One region of the Coprobacillus sp. AF33-1AC genome, then DNA from elsewhere that is predicted to be linked to it. Evidence: predicted binding sites of a transcription regulator. Region 1 holds the regulator's gene; each other region holds the start of a gene.
What was found. Region 1 encodes HrcA, which represses chaperone genes, less so after heat shock. Its sites were predicted from a motif close to TTTTAGCACTNNNNNNNNNNNAGTGCTAAAA; they were not measured.
Positions count from the first base shown of each region.

Region 2: the regulator HrcA is predicted to act here: its motif matches at 4,805-4,835, upstream of DWZ53_RS10790 (co-chaperone GroES).
Region 3: the regulator HrcA is predicted to act here: its motif matches at 3,135-3,165, upstream of htpG (molecular chaperone HtpG).

Region 1 is NZ_QRQB01000005.1:58,235-65,149, reverse strand. It holds gene DWZ53_RS03360 (DNA internalization-related competence protein ComEC/Rec2) at 1-730, shown strand, start outside; gene holA (DNA polymerase III subunit delta) at 772-1,722, shown strand; gene DWZ53_RS03350 (L-serine ammonia-lyase, iron-sulfur-dependent, subunit alpha) at 1,732-2,943, shown strand; gene hemW (radical SAM family heme chaperone HemW) at 2,921-4,021, shown strand; gene hrcA (heat-inducible transcriptional repressor HrcA) at 4,165-5,232, shown strand; gene grpE (nucleotide exchange factor GrpE) at 5,213-5,761, shown strand; gene dnaK (molecular chaperone DnaK) at 5,778-6,915, shown strand, end outside.
Region 2 is NZ_QRQB01000041.1:634-7,548, reverse strand. It holds gene DWZ53_RS10810 (histidinol-phosphatase HisJ family protein) at 1-574, opposite strand, end outside; gene DWZ53_RS10805 (Gfo/Idh/MocA family protein) at 645-1,595, shown strand; gene DWZ53_RS10800 (EAL domain-containing protein) at 1,676-2,860, shown strand; gene groL (chaperonin GroEL) at 2,902-4,518, opposite strand; gene DWZ53_RS10790 (co-chaperone GroES) at 4,533-4,793, opposite strand; gene DWZ53_RS10785 (hypothetical protein) at 4,929-5,771, opposite strand; gene DWZ53_RS10780 (AEC family transporter) at 5,784-6,728, opposite strand; gene DWZ53_RS10775 (DUF554 domain-containing protein) at 6,777-6,915, opposite strand, start outside.
Region 3 is NZ_QRQB01000004.1:55,976-62,890, forward strand. It holds gene DWZ53_RS02785 (hypothetical protein) at 1-552, shown strand, start outside; gene DWZ53_RS02790 (nitroreductase family protein) at 578-1,114, opposite strand; gene htpG (molecular chaperone HtpG) at 1,188-3,077, opposite strand; gene DWZ53_RS02800 (uracil-xanthine permease family protein) at 3,191-4,465, opposite strand; gene DWZ53_RS02805 (LURP-one-related/scramblase family protein) at 4,530-5,003, opposite strand; gene DWZ53_RS02810 (nitroreductase family protein) at 5,064-5,570, opposite strand; gene DWZ53_RS02815 (glycoside hydrolase family 1 protein) at 5,665-6,915, opposite strand, start outside.

The DNA of each region.
Region 1 (6,915 bases):
GATGATTTTGGCTTGTCTTGTTGCTTTTTATTTTTATCCTTATTATCGTATGGAAGGTCAAGTTGTGATGATTGATGTAGGTCAAGGAGATTGTTTTTTTATTCAACAGCCATTTAATTTAGGTAATGTTTTAATTGACACAGGTGGACTTAAAAATCGTGATCTAGCAACTGATACCATTATTCCTTATCTTGAAAGTCAAGGTGCAAAATATTTAGATGCTGTATTTATATCTCATGATGACTATGATCATGCAGGAGCATTAGAGAGTTTGTTAGAGCACTTTACGGTAAAGAAAGTTATTAACGATTTTAAAGAGATAAAAATAGGAAAAGTGTTATTTAAACGCCTTTTATTGAATCAACAATATAGTGATGCTAATGATCGGTCTCAAATCATTTATGCAAAAATTCAAGATTTAAAATATTTATTCACTGGTGATATTTCATCTCATGTAGAACAAGATCTTATAGAACGTTATCCTCATTTAAAAGTGGATGTTTTAAAAGTTTCCCATCATGGTAGTCATAGTGCAACCTCTGCTGCTTTTTTAAGAACGATTCAACCTAAAATTGCTTTGATTAGTGTAGGAAAACATAATTTATATCACCACCCTCACTATGAGGTGATACAGCGATTAAAACATTATGGAATACATGTTTATCGAAGTGATGAAATGGGAATGGTTAAAATTATCAGTTATGGTTTCAATCATTATATTTATTCATGACTTTGTTATGTATTTAGTTTATAATGTGATATGGTGATAAAATGATTTTTGTAATATATGGTGAGGAAAGATTGTTGATGGATCAACGTCTTGAAAAGTTAAAAAAAGAATATCAATGTCATGAAGAAATGATGAATTATACTGTTTATGAAGTTGACCGGGATGGTATGGAAGCTGTTTATGAAGATGTGATGACACCTCCATTTTTAAATGAAACAAAAATGGTAGTCATTAAAAAAGCTGATTTTCTTACAACAAAGAAATTGAAGAAAGATAATCAAGATGTTGAGATATTTAAAAAATGTATGGACCAAATTGATGACCATGTTCATCTTGTTATTTTTCATGATAAAAAGAATTTTGATGAAAGAAAGAAAGTCGTCAAGGAATTAAGAAAAAAAGCAAAGTTTTTTGAAGTCAATACATTAAATTATTATAAGGTATCTGATACGACTCGCCAAGCAATCAAAAAAAGGAATGCTACTATTGATGATGATGCATTAGAATTATTAATTGCGCGTACGGGATTAAATCTTTTGAATGTTTCTAATGAGGTTGAAAAACTATGTTTATATACATCACATATTGATTATCATGCAGTCGATATGTTGGTAAGTAAACCGTTAGATGAAAATGTATTTGATTTAACCAGTGCGATTTTAGATAAGAATCGAAAGAAAATATTTGAAGTGTATCATGATTTAATGGTTCTTGAAGAAGAACCAATTATGCTGATTGTATTGATAGCAAATTCAATGCGTCTTATTTATCAAGTCAAATTATTAGATAGAAAAGGATATAATGATCGTGAAATAGCAAAGATATTATCAGTTAATCCTTACCGATTGAAATATGTTCGAAAAGAAGGTACAAAATATGATTTACAAGAGTTATTATCTTATTTGAATGAACTATCGAAATTGGATGTTTCAATCAAAACTGGGAAAATAGATAAGAAAAAAGGATTAGAGTTATTTTTATTAAGAATTTAGGAGTAAAGTATGGAATCATTAAGAGAGTTATTTAAAATTGGATTTGGCCCATCATCTTCGCATACTATGGGCCCTCAAATTGCAGCAAGTCAAGTGAAAACACGATATCCACAAGCATCGAAATATGTTGTTGATTTGTATGGATCATTGGCATTGACTGGAAAAGGACATTTGACGGATTATATTATAAAAAAGACATTAGGTGATCGTACTGAGATACATTTTAAAAGTGAGACTTTACCTTATCATCCTAATGGTATGCGTTTTTATATTTATCGTGAAGATCAATTAATAGATACATTAACAGCCTATTCTATTGGTGGGGGATCGGTTGAATTTGAAAATAGTAAATTGAGTCAAGCTAAACAAGTTTATCCCCATCAAACATTAAAAGAAATCGAAAAGCATATTGAAACAGAAGGTATATCTTTTTATGATTATGTTATGAATTATGAAGATGATAATTTTAAAGCGTATTTGTTTGAGGTTTTAGATACAATGTTTGCATGTGTTCAATCCGGACTATCAGCAGAAGGAACAATACCCGGTAAATTACAATTAAAAAGAGTAGCTAAATCAATGTACCAACAAGCACTGAATACACGCAGAGAAAGTGAAAGAGAACGTTTATTGGTAAGTAGTTATGCTTATGCGGTTTCTGAAGAAAATGCATGTGGACATAAAGTGGTAACGGCACCTACTTGTGGAGCAAGTGGTGTTTTACCGGCAGTTTTGTATTATTGTTATAAACAATTAAATATCCCGCGAAAAGAATTGATTAAAGCCTTAGCAGTTGCAGGATTGTTTGGTAATGTTGTTAAGACAAATGCAACGATTTCTGGCGCTGATGGAGGTTGTCAAGCTGAAGTAGGTACAGCTTGTTCGATGGCTGCTGCAGCTTACGGATGGATTTTAGAATTAAATAATAGTTTAATAGAGTATGCAGGGGAAATGGGACTAGAACATAACTTAGGACTTACCTGTGATCCGGTTGGTGGTTATGTACAAATTCCATGTATTGAGCGTAATGGTTTTGGTGCTTTACGGGCAATAGATGCAGCTTTATATGCGAAACAATTAGGCTATTTAAGAAAAAATAAAGTTTCTTATGATGCTATTGTAAGAGTTATGAAAGAGACAGGAAAAGACTTAAATAGTGCTTATAAAGAAACTTCATTAGGTGGTTTAGCAAAGGAGTTTGGTATTAAAGATGGCGGTTAAGGCATTATATGTACATATTCCCTTTTGTAATCATATTTGCCATTATTGTGATTTTTGTAAAGTCTTTTATGATGAAAAAGTAGCAAATCAATATTTAGATTGTTTGGAAAATGAATTTAAACAACTTTCGATAAATGAATTTGAAACAATTTATATTGGTGGTGGAACACCAAGCAGTCTAAATGAAAAGCAGTTAGTACGTCTGATGAATATCTTTAAACCATATTTAAATTCAGTTAAAGAATATTCAATTGAACTTAATCCAGAAACCATGAATATAAAGAAATTAAGTATCTTAAAAGACGGTGGTATCACAAGGCTAAGCATAGGGGTGCAAACATTTAATGATCAGCTTCTACCTTATATTGGTCGAGTTCATTGTTGTCAAGATGTCTATGATTTAATTAATCAAGCAAAACAATTGGGATTTAAAAACATTTCATTAGATCTGATGTATGGTTTACCTCATCAAACAATAGATGATGTAAAAAATGATTTGTTAACTATTAAATCATTAGATATTCAACACTTATCATATTATTCTTTGATTTTAGAAGATCATACTGTTTTAAAAATTAAAGATTTTGAACCTATTGACGAAGAAATAGAATACCAAATGAATCAACTCATAGATCAAACATTAAAAGAAATGAACTTTAAAAAATATGAAGTATCTAATTATGCTAAAGATGGCTATCAATGCCTTCATAATTTGAAATATTGGCGTTATGAAAATTATGAAGGACTAGGTATTGGAGCATGTGGTAAAGTTGATAATCAAATGAAAGAACATAGTCGCTCTTTAAGTCACTATTTAAAAGGACAATCAATTTTAAAAATTGAAACTTTATCAAAAGAGGATCATATGTTTAATCATCTTATGATGTCTTTAAGACTGGTAGAAGGATTAAATATTGATGTTTTTAATCAATGTTATCAAGTAAACTTTATAGAATATTATCAAGAACCTTTAAATAAACATATTAAGATGAAACATTTGTTTTTGAATCATCATTATTTGAAAGTTAATCCTGATTATTTTTATTTGCTCAATGCAATCTTAGTTGATTTTATTTAGAATAGAAAGGCAGTGGAAATTGCCTTTTTTTGTCTTAAAAAATAAATTTTTAAAAATTAGCACAAGTTGCTTGACAGTGCTAATAAATCATGTATAATGTATTTAGCACAAAGGAAAAAGGAGTGCTAAAGGTGGTGAACTTGATGTTAACAGCAAGACAGTTATTGATATTTAAATGTATTGTTGATGAGTTTATTGAAACTGCTGAACCGGTGGGATCTAAAACTTTAATGACCAAATATCAATTGCCTTATTCTAGTGCCACGATTCGTAATGAAATGAGTTTTCTTGAAGACTATGGATATCTTGAAAAGACACATACTTCATCAGGAAGAATTCCTTCAAAAGAAGGATATCGTTTCTATGTGCACAATTTAGGCAAAGTTGATCTTGATGAAACAACAAAAAATCAAGTTGCGACAATTTTTAATAAGCGTAGAGGTAATCTGACAGATATTGTTCACGAAAGTTGTAATATGTTGAGTGAATTAACGCATCTTACCAGTGTTGCATTAGGAAATTCAGCTAGTGATGATACACTACAAAGAATTACAGTTGTTCCTCTTGAATACGGTAAAGTTACAGCTATTATTATTACAAGTCAGGGACATGTTGAAAACAAGATTTTCCAATTTTCATCTGATGTGGAAATGGAAGATTTAATGAGTTGTGTTAATGTTATGAATGATTTACTTGTAGGTACGCCTATTAATCAGGTTGCGTTTCATTTAGAAAGAGATGTAAGGCCAGTTCTTTCCACGAGTGTTAGACAACATGAAGAATTGTTGAATGCATTTCTAGAAGCTTTTGTTAAATTTGCTTCAAGTAATGTTTATTTCTCTGGAAAAGAAAATATGCTTTATCAACCTGAATACAACGATGTAGATAAGTTAAGAAAAATTGTAAGCGCATTTGAGAATTCGCAAGCTTGGAAAACATTCCAACCACTATCAATAGAAGATGGTGTACAAGTTAAGATTGGTGTTGATTCACCAATTGATGAAATTGGTGATGTTTCAGTTATATCAGCATCATTTAAAACTGGGGAAACGTCAAAAGGATCTATTTCAGTTATAGGACCAACCCGTATGCCTTATGAAAAAGTGGTAGCATTGGTTGAATATATTTCAGCACATATTGAAAAAGCATTTTTAGACGAATTACCAAATGACATTGGAAATAGAGGTGAACATGGTGGCAGAAAAAGATAATGAAACTGTAGTTGAAGAAACAAAAGAAGTTGAAGAAGAAAATACAGTTGAAGAAAATGATAATCAAGAAGCTTCTTTAGAAGATGAAATGAAAGCTCTTCAAGAAGAAGTTGATAAATGGAAAAATGATTATTATAAAGTCTTTGCAGATATGGAAAACTTAAAAAGACGTATGCAAAATGAACATGCAAATAATTTAAAGTTTATGATGCAAGGATTCATCGAACAATTACTTCCTGTAATTGATAACTTTGAAAGATCTTTAGCAGTACAAAATCCAAGTGAAGAAATAAGTAATTTCTTAAAAGGATATGAAATGATTTATAAACAAATTATGACATTGTTAGAAAATCAAGGTGTTAAGGTTATTGAAACCGAAGGTAAGGAATTTGATCCAAATTATCATCAAGCAGTGATGACTGTTAAAGAAGATGGTGTTGAACCAGGAATGATTGTTGAAGAATTACAAAAAGGATATATGTTAAAAGATCGCGTTATTCGTGCATCTTTAGTTAAAGTAAGTGAATAAATAGGAGGAAATGAATATGTCTAAAATTATTGGTATTGACTTAGGAACAACAAACTCATGTGTAAGTGTTTTAGAAAATGGAGATGTTAAAGTAATTGCAAATCCAGAAGGAAATCGTACAACTCCTTCAGTTGTCTCTTTCAAAAATGGAGAAATTATTGTAGGTGAAGCTGCAAAAAGACAAGCAGTAACTAACCCTGATACAGTTATGTCTGTAAAACGTCATATGGGTACAGATTATAAAGAAAAAGTAAATGGTAAAGAATATACACCACAAGAAATTTCAGCTATGATTTTACAAAACTTAAAAGCTACTGCTGAAGCTTATTTAGGTGAAAAAGTAACAAAAGCAGTTATTACAGTACCTGCATACTTCAATGATGCTCAACGTCAAGCAACAAAAGATGCTGGTAAAATTGCTGGTTTAGATGTAGAACGTATTATTAATGAACCAACTGCTGCAGCATTAGCATTCGGTCTTGATAAATTAGATCAAGAACAAAAAGTATTAGTTTATGACTTAGGTGGTGGTACTTTCGACGTATCCATTCTTGATTTAGCTGATGGTACATTTGAAGTATTAGCTACTGCTGGTAATAATAAATTAGGTGGGGACGATTTTGATAATAAAGTTATGGAATGGATCGTTTCTGAATTCAAAAAAGATCAAGGTGTTGATTTATCACAAGATAAAATGGCAATGCAACGTATTAAAGAAGCTGCAGAAAAAGCTAAAAAAGATTTATCAGGTGTAATGCAAACTCAAATTTCATTACCATTCATCTCAGCTGGTGCTGCCGGACCATTACATCTTGAATTAACATTAACAAGAGCTAAATTTGATGAAATTACTCGTGACTTAGTACAAGCAACTGAAGGACCAGTTAGACAAGCATTAAGTGATGCTGGAATGCAACCAAGTGAAATTGATCAAGTGTTATTAGTTGGTGGATCTACTCGTATTCCTGCAGTACAAGAATCAGTTAAGAGATTATTATCAAAAGAACCTAATAAATCAGTAAACCCTGATGAAGTTGTATCAATGGGTGCAGCAATTCAAGGTGGAGTTATTGCTGGTGATGTTAAAGATGTCTTATTATTAGACGTAACACCATTATCATTAGGTATTGAAACAATGGGTGGAGTTATGACTG
Region 2 (6,915 bases), on a different contig from region 1:
AAGAAGTATTGATTTCAATACCTTTACCATCATCAATCACTTTCTTTAAAATCTTTTTAATTATTTCTTCATTTTGATGATCATCCATGGCACCTTGTAAGTCATAACGTTTAATCATGTCTAAATGTCCTAAAACACTATAATCATGATATTGATTAATGACATCATTAATTTCTTGATAATAGTCATGATTGTAAAGTTGTTGTGTTTTTCCTTTTTGAAACTCTTGACTCCAAAACTCAAGATCTTGAATTTGATGACAAGATAGAATAACAAAGTCAAAAGGATATTGGTTAAAATCTTTTTGAAAGTCTTGAATTGTATGGGTTTGCATGCCAAATTCTACGCCTAGTTTCATTTTTATTTGATCATGATATAAATCTTTTAAACGATTAAATTCTTTTATATAAGCATTATAATCAACAACGTATTTTAAATCGTTTGTTAGATAATCTACATGCTCTGTAATGCATATTTCTTTGATTCCCTTCGTTATGGCATCTTTGATAACATCTTCCATTGGATAGTTACAATCATTAGAAAAAGCTGTATGAACATGATAATCACTATACATAAAATCACCACCTTGTATTTATTCTACCATAATAAATAGGGTTATGATATGATGAACATGAGGTGATTTAATGATTAAATGGGGAATTATTGGTCTAGGCAATATTGCTTGGCGTTTTGTTCAAAGTATTCAATATGCTGATCGTGCTTGTATTGAAGCCATTGCCAGCCATAATCAAGAAAAACAAAATAAATTTAAAGCGGTTCTTCATCATGTAAAAGTATATGATGATTATGAAACTTTAATTCGTAGTGACGTCGATGCCATTTATATTGCTTTACCTCATGGTATGCACTATCATTATGCAAAAATGGCTCTTCTTTGTCATAAACATGTCTTAGTAGAAAAACCTTCTACTTTGAGCTATCAAGATACTAAGGAACTGATTGCATTAGCTCATCAAAATCAGGTATTTTTTATGGAAGCTTTAAAAACGAGATTCATTGCTTTTAATCAGCAGATTAAAGATGAAGTGAATAAAGGCACAATTGGTCAAGTTATTAAGGTACAAGCTTCTTTTTGTAATGATGTTTTAGATAATAAAAGACCTGGATGGTATTTATTAGATCCTATTCAAGGTGGCGCTTTATATGATGTAGGACCTTATCCCATTTCTTTTGTTATGGATTTTCTAGGCGACAAGTATCAAAGTATTCAAAGTCATTATCGTATTAAAGAAGGTATTGATCATTATTTTTATAGTGAATTAGATTATGGTAATGCTAAAGGAATTGTTGAAGGAGCTATTGATGAAAATAAAGAACGTATGGGTTATATTTATGGGACTCTTGGAAGAATAGAGATTCCTATGTATAATCGTCCTATCGAATATACGGTTTATTTAAATGATGGTCAAAGTTATCATTATCATCAAGATTTACTCTTTGATGATATGTATGATGAAATAAAAAAAGCAAATGATGGTATCATGAATAAAGATGATGATATTCAAGAATGGTCCCATCAAGACAGTTTATCTTTAATGAAAATCATAGAAGATATTAAAGAATCTTTTCATTAACTTTAGATAAAATATAGAGACTATTGATAGTTATTAATAGTCTTTTTTTGTATAGTTCCAACGTGAAAAGAGGACAATATATGAAATTAACAAAACAAAATACCCATGATTTTTTTAAAATCATTAATGACAAACAAATTAAAAGTGTTTTTCAACCCATTGTATCTTTACAAACAGGTGAAATCATTTCTTATGAGGCATTAAGCAGAATTACATTAAAACCATGTTCTTTAACAATAGAAGAATTATTTAATATGGCTAACCAAATGAATCAAGCTTGGAATTTGGATTCATTGTGTCGTAAAAAAGCTTTAAAAGCAAGCCAAAAGCTACCATCAAATTTACAACTCTTTATCAATGTTGATGCTAATATCTTACTTGATCAAGAATTTGTCCAAGGATTTACTAAAGAATATTTAAATAAATATCATTTAGATAGTCACCGTATTGTCTTTGAATTATCTGAAAAGACATCTATTCAAAATATGGAATTATTTAATAAAGCCGTTAAACATTATCGTAATCAAGGTTTTAAAATAGCCATTGATGATGCCGGTGCTGGTTATTCTAATTTAAATAGAATTAGTCAAGTTAAACCTGAATATATCAAGATAGACCGTGAACTCATTCATAATATTCATCAAAACATAGATAAATCAACTATGGTAGAAGCTATGGTTCATTATTGTAAAGAAATGAATTATTTATTGATTGCTGAAGGAATTGAAACAGAGGAAGAACTCACTTATCTTATTAAACTAGGGGTAGAATATGGTCAAGGATACTATTTGCAAAAACCAAGTGACACCTTTTGTGATATAGAAAGTACTAAAAAAGCAAAAATCAAACAACTATACCCCCATGATCATGCTTCCTTTCTACATAATGATTCCATAGAATCATTATGTAAAAGTACATATACTTTAAAAATCAGTGATTCAATAAAAAAAGCATATGATTTATTTAATCAAGATATGACGTCTAAAATTTATATTCTTGATGATCATCATCATTTTTTAGGTATCATTAAAAAAGAATATTTATTTAATGAATTTGGTTGTATTTATCATGAATTAGCTCATATTGATGATATTGTTAATCAAGACTGTTTAACTGTTTTTTCACATTTTTCAATAAAAAATGTCTGTCAATTAGCATTAAACAGACCTTCACATCTTATTTATGATGATATTATTGTTTTAGATAATCAACGCTTTATAGGCATTGTATCTGTAATTGATTTACTCCGTTTTTATATAAAATAAAAAATCAATAAGGAATATAATCTCCTTATTGATTTTCTTTATTAATACATTTGAGGCATTGCAGGAGCGGCTGGGGCATCATCTGATTTTGCTTCCGCAATTCCAGCTTCTGTTGTAATAAATAATGAAGCAATACTACTTGCATTTAATAATGCACTTCTGGTTACTTTAGTTGGATCAATGATACCTTTTTCAAACATATCGACCCATTCACCATTTTTAGCATCAAATCCCATGTTTTTATTAGCCTTCTTTTGACCTTCAACAATATCTTCTGCATTATATCCAGCATTTTCTGCTATTTGGCTAATTGGTGCAAATAACGAATCCATTACAATATTAATACCTTTTTGTACATCAACATGATTTGATTTTAATACTGGTTTTACTTCTTTATAAGCTTCAACTAAAGCAGCACCACCACCAATAACAATTCCTTCTTCAACAGCAGCTTTTGTTGCATTTAAAGCATCTTCAATTCTTAATTTCTTTTCGTTTAATTCACTTTCTGTTGTTGCTCCAACTTTAATTGTTGCTACACCATTAGATAATTTACCTAAACGTTCTTGTAATTGTTTTTTATCATAATCAGATTGAATATTTTCAAGTTGAGCTTTAATATCATTAATTCTTACTTTTAATGCTTCACTTTGTTCACTAGAAGAAATCATTGTAGTATTATCTTTTGTTACAATAATCTTTTTAATTGTTCCTAAATCATCCATTGTGACATCTTTTAAATTCATTTGTAAATCCTTATTAATGAATTTAGCATTTGTAAGTGCTGCAATATCTTGTAACATTTCTTTTTGATTATCACCAAATCCTGGTGCCTTAGTGGCTACAACATTGAAAGTACCACGTAATTTATTTAAAACAAGTGTTGAAATAACTTCATTTTCATAATCTTCAGCAATAAGTAATAAAGGCTTATTGGCTTGAACGACTTGTTCTAGTACAGGTAGAATTTCTTGTAAGTTTGTGATTTTATGATTTGTAACTAATACTAATGGACTATCCATTTCAACTTGCATTTTATCACGATCACTGACCATATATGGTGAAACATAGCCTTTATCATATTGCATACCTTCACTGACTTCTAATTCATCATCAAAGCTATTTGATTTATCTACATTAATGACACCATCACGACCAACTTTTTCCATTGCTTGTGCAATGAGTTGTCCAATTTCTTCGTTTCCAGCAGATATTGTCGCAACAGAAGCAATATCATTGCTTGTTTCAATTTTACGAGAATGATTTAATACTGATTTTGCTACTTCTTTACTCGCTTTTTCAATTCCTTCTCGCATCAATACTGGATTAGCTCCTTTATCAACAGCTTTTAATCCATTAACAATCATTTGACGTGCTAAGATTGTGGCTGTTGTTGTCCCATCTCCAGCTACATCATTTGTATTATTGGCTACTTCATAAACTAATTTAGCACCCATATTTTCAAATTTATCTTCTAATTCAATTTCTTTAGCAATACTTACACCATCATTTGTAATTAATGGTGATCCAAAACCTTTATCTAAGACAACATTACGACCTTTAGGTCCTAATGTAACACTTACTGCATCTGCAAGAGTATTTACACCCTTTAACATTGATTTACGTGCATCATTTGAAAATCTTACTTCTTTACTCATAAATATGCGCCTCCTTATTCAAACTTTGCCATAATATCTTTTTCATCAATAATGATATATTTTTCATCATCAATGGTTACATTTGTACCTGAATATTCTTTATAAACAACGCGATCATTTTCTTTTAATCCACTTTCACATTCTTCACCTACTGCTTTAACTAAAGCAACACTTGGAACATCTTTCTTTTCAGTGGTAAGTATAATGCCACTTGTTGTTTTATTTTCAACTTCTTCTTTTTGTAATAGTACAAATTTATGCAATGGTTTTATCATCGTATTCACTCCTTTAGCACTCTCTTTATCTATGTGCTAACAGTATTATAACTCTTTCTAGCACTCTGTCAAGATGAATGCTAAAAAATATTATATATTTTATTATACAAAAAAAAGAAATGAATATTCATTTCTTTAGTGTTTCATAAATTTTTTAGCTAATGTTTCCACTTGATTACGTGAGATATGAAATTTATCACATAAGTCATCAACCATCTGATTGAGTTCTTCCGGTGATTTATTTTTTAATAAATCCATATCTACTCCCATGTTTGAAGCCATTGATTTAGCTTGTTCAAATGCTTGATTTTGTTTTTGATTGAATTGTTCACGAATAGATACTAATTCATCTATTTCATCACTATCTAATCCTAATTGATCAAAAAATTCTAAAGCTCTTGACAATAATAATTCAATTTCTAATATATAAGCCTGATCATCCAGTTCATAGATTCCCTGCATATCACCTTTTAAAGTATCTAATTGATTTAATTCTATTTCATCTAATTCTAAATCTTCATATTCATTGTTTTCTATATCACTTAAGATAATTGATATATCATATAAGACTTTTTCATGAAGTGATAAATCATAAGATACTTCTAAAGTTGTCAGCTTAGATAAAACAGTGCAAAGTTGTTCTATATCGAAAATAGTATCACTAAAAGTGTAGTGTTCATCTTTCGTTTGGATTTTAACAAAAAGTTGCTTTTTATTTTTCTTTAAAGTAATACTTTGGATATTTTGATAATTAATTTGACCTTTTTTTGTTAATTGAAAATATAAGTTGTTTTCAGTAAAAATTAAACCTTTACTACCATCTAAACCTGTAGACAAATCAACATATAATATAACATGATAATCTTCACTACTACCATATTGATAAATAGCGTTACTGATTTGCGCTGGTAATTGATTTTGTAAATAAACATGTCCTTTTTTTATATTCAATGATTGTATTAATTCAACTTTATCCATAGTAAACTCCTTTTATAATAAATTAAATGATTTTAAAATATAAATCCACATCGTTATAGAAAAACCACTTAATAATGTTGTAAGCATGACAACACTCGAAGTTAACACCCCTTCATGTCCCATATTTTTTGCCATGACAAAACTACTTACAGTTGTTGCCGAACCTAACATAATTACAATAGCGATCAACTTTTCATGAGTAAATCCTAATTTTACAGCAACCGGTAAAAACAACAAGCAAAAACCAAATAGTTTAAAAAATGTAGCAACAAGTGCAGGTGTTACTTTATTTAAAGCCTTTTTAAAATCAAAAGAAGCACCCATTGCCATCAATCCCATTGGTGTCGCTATTGCCCCTACACTACTTACCGTTTTATCTAGAATCGTAGGCATAGGCAATTTTAATAAAGACCAAATTAGTCCACAAACAATCCCTATTATGATAGGATTTTTCAATATTCCTATTAGCGTTGATTTTAAAACCTGACCATCAAATTGATGTTGACCGGGTTTAAAAAATGATAAAACAACCACGGCCATTACATTATATAATGGCACGCTACCGATAATCATAATTGGTGCCATTTTTGCATTACCATATATATTTTGAATCAAAGCAATACCTAAAAGTGCTGCACTACTGCGATAAGTAGCTTGAATAAATTCTCCTCTTAATCCTCTTTCTTTTAAAAATAAAGAAAGCAGTGCCGAAATCACAATACAAATAAAGGTAACAATGAAACAAAAAATAACAAACTTTAAATCCCATACTTCATTAAAATCTACAGTAGCTAAATCATGAAATAAAAGTACTGGTAATGGAATCAAAAAAACAAACTTATTCATTTTTGATGCTAAGACATCGTCTATAATACCGATCTTTTTAAAAAATATACCTAGCAACATCAATAAGAAAACAGGTAGCGTTGCATTCAAGCTAAAAATTAAATTATCCACAATTTTACCTCCAATTATGAAACTATCTTACCTCATAAAACAATGAGATTAAACAATGAATTGATATAAAGCAACAAAAGGCATAACAAGAACTAAAGCAGGTATTAAGTTAATGGCTTTAATTTTAAATATTTTTGCTACAGTTAAACCTGTAATCATTGTAATAATACCACCACACGCCTTAAAA
Region 3 (6,915 bases), on a different contig from region 1:
AACTGGATTGTCCATGAAAAAATAAGAAGACAATTCTTAAAACAGCAAGACTTCACTAAAGAAAAACTTAATCAATTATCCATGCATAAAAAGAAAGTTAAATATATGATAGGATTTTGTTTGATTTATGTATTGGCTGGTTTTAGTTTAGATTATCTTCAACGAGATATTCACCCACTTGATTCATCAATTCTTACCTTAAATGATTTATCTTTAACACCGTCAAAAGACCAAACTTATACTTCATCTCGTAGTATCCTCACTCAGGGTAAAATATGCACTGAAACAAATCAAAAAGATATCATTCATAGTGAAATTTACACATTAAAAAATCATCAATATAGTCAAACTTTCTTCAATCGACTACTAAATGAACACAGTCATAATAGACAAAAAAAAGCAATAAATAAAAATACTTATCTTATTGCCTCATCAAAGCATTATGATACGGTTATCATGTTAGAGCACAATAAAATCATTTATGTCACTACATCATTGGATTTAACTCAAAATAATTATGCTCATAAAATCATAAAATTTTATAAAAAATAAAAGAAAACTCTTTGAGTTTTCTTTTTTAATAATAGTGTGTAATTTCTTCCACTGTCTTTCTAGGTGGACGTTGGGGATCAATATCACTATACCCTACCGCAATAACTGAAACAATCATTTCGTTAGCTGGAATCTCCAATAATTTGCGAATACTTCTTTCATTTCGTATACCCATCACTAATGTTCCTAAGCCTAATTCAGTTGCTTTTAAAATTAAATTTTGATTATGCAGACCTGTATCGTAAATACCCCAACCATTATTGAGTTCATTATCTGGGCTTCCATTCCTTTGATAACCTGCACGGTCTTTAACAAAAGTAGAAACAATTAATACAGGTGCATTTTCAACATTTTTTTGATTAAATTCCGGTAAACATTGTGCTTTAAATTGTTTTAATAATTCTTTTGATTGGATAACATGATAACGTGGTGTTTGACTGTTCTTCCATGTTTCTGCCAAAGTAGCACAATGAATCATTTCATCAATTAATTGTTTTGATACATCTTGATCTTTATATTTTCTAATACTCTTACGCTGATTAATAATATCATTTAACTCCATATTTGCACCTCCAAAGCCATTATAACAATGTCTAATAAAAAAGGCTACTCAATGTAGCCGTTTTTTATCCACTTTATTTATTTAATTGAATCATCAAATCACAAATTTTATTTGAAAAATCCACTGGATTTTCTACAGTAAATCCTTCAATTAATAAAGCTTGATCATATAATAATGATGCATAATCACCGATAGTATCTGGTTTATTTTTAAACACATTAGAAATTGCTTGGAAAATAGGATGATTTGGATTGATTTCTAAAATTCGTCCTGCTTTAACATCGCCACCTTCTGGCATCGCATTCAATACTTTTTCCATTTCAAACGATACACCTTGATCACTTACTAAACATACAGGATGTGATTTTAAACGATTTGTAAATCTTACATCAACTACTTTATTATCTAATGAATCTTTAATAGCTGTAAGTAAATCTTTATTATCATCATTAATCTTTTCTAATTCTTTCTTTTCTTCTTCAGTTTCAAGATTTAAATCACCTTGAGCTACATTTTTAAATGCTTTACCATCATAATCTCTCATCATTTGAATCATAAATTCATCAACATTGTCCATCATGAATAAAACATCATAATCTTTATCTAAAACCACTTCTACTTGTGGTAAAGTTGCAATTTTTTCTTTTGTTTCACCACTTGCAAAATAGATTTCAGCTTGTCCTTCTTTCATACTATCAATATATTCTTTTAAAGTAATATATTTATCTTGTTTGCTTGAATAGAATAGTAATAAATCTTGTAATTTATCTTTTAGCATACCATAGCTTTGATAAATACCAAATTTTAATTGAAGACCAAAATTTTTAAAGAATGACTCATATTTTTCACGGTCATTTTTTAACATATTTTCTAATTCACTTTGAATTTTCTTTTCAATCTTATCAGCAATTAATTTTAATTGACGATCGTGCTGTAAAATTTCACGTGAAATATTTAAAGATAAATCTTGTGAATCAACTAAACCTTTAACAAATCTAAAATGTTCTGGAACTAAATCGCTGGCTTTATCCATAATGAAGACACCACGACTATAAAGTTGTAGACCTTTTTCATAATCATTTGAATAATAATTCATAGGTGCTTGACTAGGAATAAATAATAATGCATCATAAGAAACATTACCCTCTACACGTGTATGAATGACTTTTAAAGGATCTGAAAAATCATTGAATTTATCTTTATAGAATTCATTATATTCTTCTAGTTTAATATCCTTTTTATTACGTTTCCATAATGGAACCATAGAGTTAAGTGTTTTGTTTTCAACAACATCTTCATATTCATCACTATCTTCTTTTTTCTTAGAAACAGTCACATCCATTTTAATTGGATAATGAACATAATCTGAATACTTCTTAATTAATCTTTCTATTTCATATTGATCTAAATATTCATCATATTTATCATCATCTGTATTATCTTTTAAATATAATTTAATTGATGTTCCTGTAGATAATCCATTAGTTTCAAAAATTTCATAGCCATCATTTGCACTTGAAACCCATGTATACCCTTGATCTTGACCATACTTACGTGATGAAACTTCGACTTTTTTTGCAACCATAAATGCTGAATAGAAGCCCACACCAAATTGACCAATAATATCTATATCATCATGATCATTTTCGTTTTTAAATTTAAATGACCCACTATTAGCAATTGTTCCTAAATGTTCTTCTAATTCATCTTTATCCATTCCAATACCATGATCTGTTATTGTAAGAGTTCTATTTTCTTTATCAATAGCTAGATCAATAGATAAATCCTGTCTATTAATAGATGAAATATTTTCTGTAAGAGCTTTATAATATAATTTATCACTAGCATCACTTGCATTAGATATTAATTCTCTTAAAAATATTTCTTTATGTGTATAAATGGAATTGACCATTAAATCTAGTAATCTTTGAGATTCAGCTTTAAATTGTTTTTTTTCTGCCATAATTATCCTCCTTTAGCACTCTGCTATTAAATTTGCTAAAAACAGTATATTACTTTTATTTAGCACTGTCAACACTTGAGTGCTATAAATAAAAAAGAACTTTTAAAAAGTTCTTAATTAGAATTCATTGGTAAAATTAAATTTAATAGTACGCCAACAATAGCAGCTAATGCTGTTCCAGATAAAGTAGCACTTCCACCAAGTGGGAAAACCGCACCACCTAAACCAATGACAAGCATTGCTGAAGCAATAATCAGATTTCTTTGTTTACTAAAATCAACCTTTTCATCAATAAGAATTCGTAAACCATTACTAGCAATAACACCATATAATAGAATACTCATTCCTCCAAGTACACAATTTGGAATAGAACTGATTAATGCTGCAATTTTACCACAAAAAGAAAGTAAAATAGCAATACACGCTGCTCCACAAGTAACATATACAGAACCAATTTTTGTTAAACCAATAACACCTGTATTTTCACCATAAGTTGTATTAGCAGGTCCACCAATAAATGCAGATACAGTTGTAGCAAGACCATCACCAATCAAAGTACGATCTAATCCAGGATCTTTTAAGAAATTAAGTCCGCAGATTTTTCCTAAAACTGTATGATCGCCAATATGTTCTGAAACAGTAACAATAGCAACTGGTAATACAGCCCATGTTTCAGGTCCAAAGTGTAAATGATATGAGTCAAATCCAGGTACATGGAATGGAAATTTAAATTGTGGAATTGAAATCCATGCAGCTTTTGATACTCCTGATAAATCCACAATACCAAAACATAAAGATAAAACATACCCTACTAATATTGCAATTAAAAAAGGTACAATCTTTAAAAATCCCTTTGCTTGACTTGAAACTAATGCTGCAACTAAAAATGTAACAATGGCAACAATCATATAAGAAACTTCACCACCTAAAACAAACCCAGCATTAGTAATTGCATTACTGGCAAGACCTAAACCAATAACTGCAATCATAGGTCCAATAACAATTGGTGGTAATAAACGATCAATCCAATCTTTCCCTACAAATTTAATGATAATTGCAATAATAACATAAATAAGACCAACTAACATTAATCCTGTTTGTGCTGCTGAAACATCACCACCCATAGATTTTACAGCTAATTGAACTGCTGTAATGTAGGCAAAAGATGAACCCAAATATACTGGTACTTTTCTTTTAGTACACATTGTATAAATTAATGTTCCTATACCTGAGGCAAATAAAGCAACAGATACTGGAAAACCAGTCAAAATAGGAACAAGAATGGTTGCTCCAAACATGGCAAATACATGTTGGAAACTCAAGAAAATCCATTGTAAACCATTAGGTTTTTCATTAACATCGATAATTAAATTTTTACTTTTTTCCATTATATTCTCCCTTTTCTTAGGATATCATAACAAATAATGATATTAATGTCTAAAACTTTCTTGATTATTTTTGTCGGCTACATTTTTCAATATCAATAGCTAAAGCAATCATTAAAACATCTAATGCATATTGGAAATCCTCAACATCTAAAATATAAGTATCTGTTAAATGTAGAAGTTCTTTATCTATCTTTGCTACTCTTTGATGATTTTCATCATAAATATCATAATTCCATTCCATTATTTCTCCCTCAATTGACCAGTTAAGATAATCTAAAACATAAGCAGGTTTAAACAATTGAAATACTTTGCGAATCGAACCAACATATTGATTATTTTTATACAAAGCAAATCTAGGCATAAAAGTCAATAATTCTTCTTTAATCATCCCAACTAATTCATCATGAACATTATAAATCAATAATTTATGTCCAAAACTCAATTTCCCTTCCACCTTAAAAACAACTTGGTCTTGATCATCATAAATATCATAACTATCAAATAGTGAGAGTAATCTTTGTTTAAATATCAGTTTCATATACTATCTCCCTTTAGCTTATTGTATAAAAAAGTCTATACATTGTATAGACTTAATTATTTATAAATATTGAACTGTTTCTTTAATTTCTTTTCTAGAAAAGTGATTAGCTAATGGTTTAGCTTTACCATACCCTAAATCCATCATCATTAAGATTTCCTCATTTTTTGGAAGATTCAATTCTTTTGCTAACTGTTCAGGATCAAAAAAATTAATCCAACAACTATCTACCCCTGCATTATAGGCAGCTAATAGCATATGAGTAGCAACAATAGAAGCATCTTCAATTCCAGAATTTCTTTTATCACCAGGATAATTAAAAACATGATTTTTATCATAAGCAACAACTAAAACCGTTGGTGCATGATAACGACAAGGTGTGCAGTGATCAATTTTATCTAAGTATTCTTTTGATTGAATAACATATATTTTTTGTTCTTGAAAGTTTTTTGCAGTTGGCGCAATTCTTCCAGCTTCTAGTATCTCATTTAATTGATGTTCATCAATTTGTTTATCAGTGAAATCCTTGCATGAGTAACGATTTGTAATAACTTCATTAAATTCCATATAATATTCCTCGCTTTTCAAAAACTATTATACTCCAATTAAATACAAATAAAAATAAAAGATATATCACTATGAAAGTGATATATCTTATTTTTTAGTCTAACTCTTCACCATTGCTTTCAAATGCTTTTTTAACCCAATAATATGATTTTTTAGGAATACGTTTCATATCTCTTAAATCTTTGTTTGTTCTATTAACATAAACAAATCCATAACGTTTATCCATATTGCACATACTAGCTAAGATATCAATTGGTCCCCAAGTAATATAACCTAAGCAATCAACACCATCTTCAAAAATAGCATTTTTCATTTCTTTAATATGATCTCTATGATAATTGATACGATAATCATCTTCAATAGTACGACCTTCTGCTAACATTTTGTCTACTTCTTCTTGAGTCATATCTTCACGCCATCCAATACCATTTTCAAGAACAAATACTGGAAGTCCAGTTCTATGATGTAAATCATTTAATGTCCATCTGAATCCAATTGGATCAATTTCCCAATCCCATTCATTAGCTTCGCAATGTGGATTTTTAATTTGTTGTTCATTTACACATTCATGTGCAGGTCTTTCGTAATCAAATTTTCCAGTTTTAACTGTATTTGAACGATAATAAGAGAAAGCAATATAATCAACTGTGTATTTTAATAATTCTTCATCGCCTTCTTCAAATTCTGGCATCCATCCTCTGTTTTCAAGATAAGCATTCCAATAATCAGGATATTTACCTTGAGCAAATGTATCAACTAAGAATCCGTTTAATAAATTATAACCTTTAGTAGCAAAGAAGTTATTTTCTGGACTATTATCATAAGCATAAATGTTTGTAATAGCACCCATTCCGCAGAATTTAGCATCTGGTTGCATTTGTCTTAAAGCACGTACTGCTTTACAGTGAGCCATCATAACATTATGATTAACTTGATATAAATGTTTAGGATAGCTTACGCCTTCAGGAATAACTTCAGCGTTAGAAACACGTAACATCATACTATGAAGATTTTGTTCATTAAATGACATCCAATGTTTAACACGATCACCAAATCTTTCAATACATACTTTGGCATATCTTTCAAAGCAATCAACAACATATCTTGAAGCAAAACCATTATATTTTTCTACTAAATGATATGGCATATCAAAGTGAACTAATGTAATCATTGGTTCAATTCCAGCAGCTAATAATTTATCAATTAAATCGCTATAAAATTTAACTCCTTCTTCATTAACTGGTTCATCTAATGTACCATTAGGAATAATACGACTCCAACAAATAGAGAAACGATAGAAATTAAATCCCATTCCTTTCATTAATGCAATATCTTCATCATAACG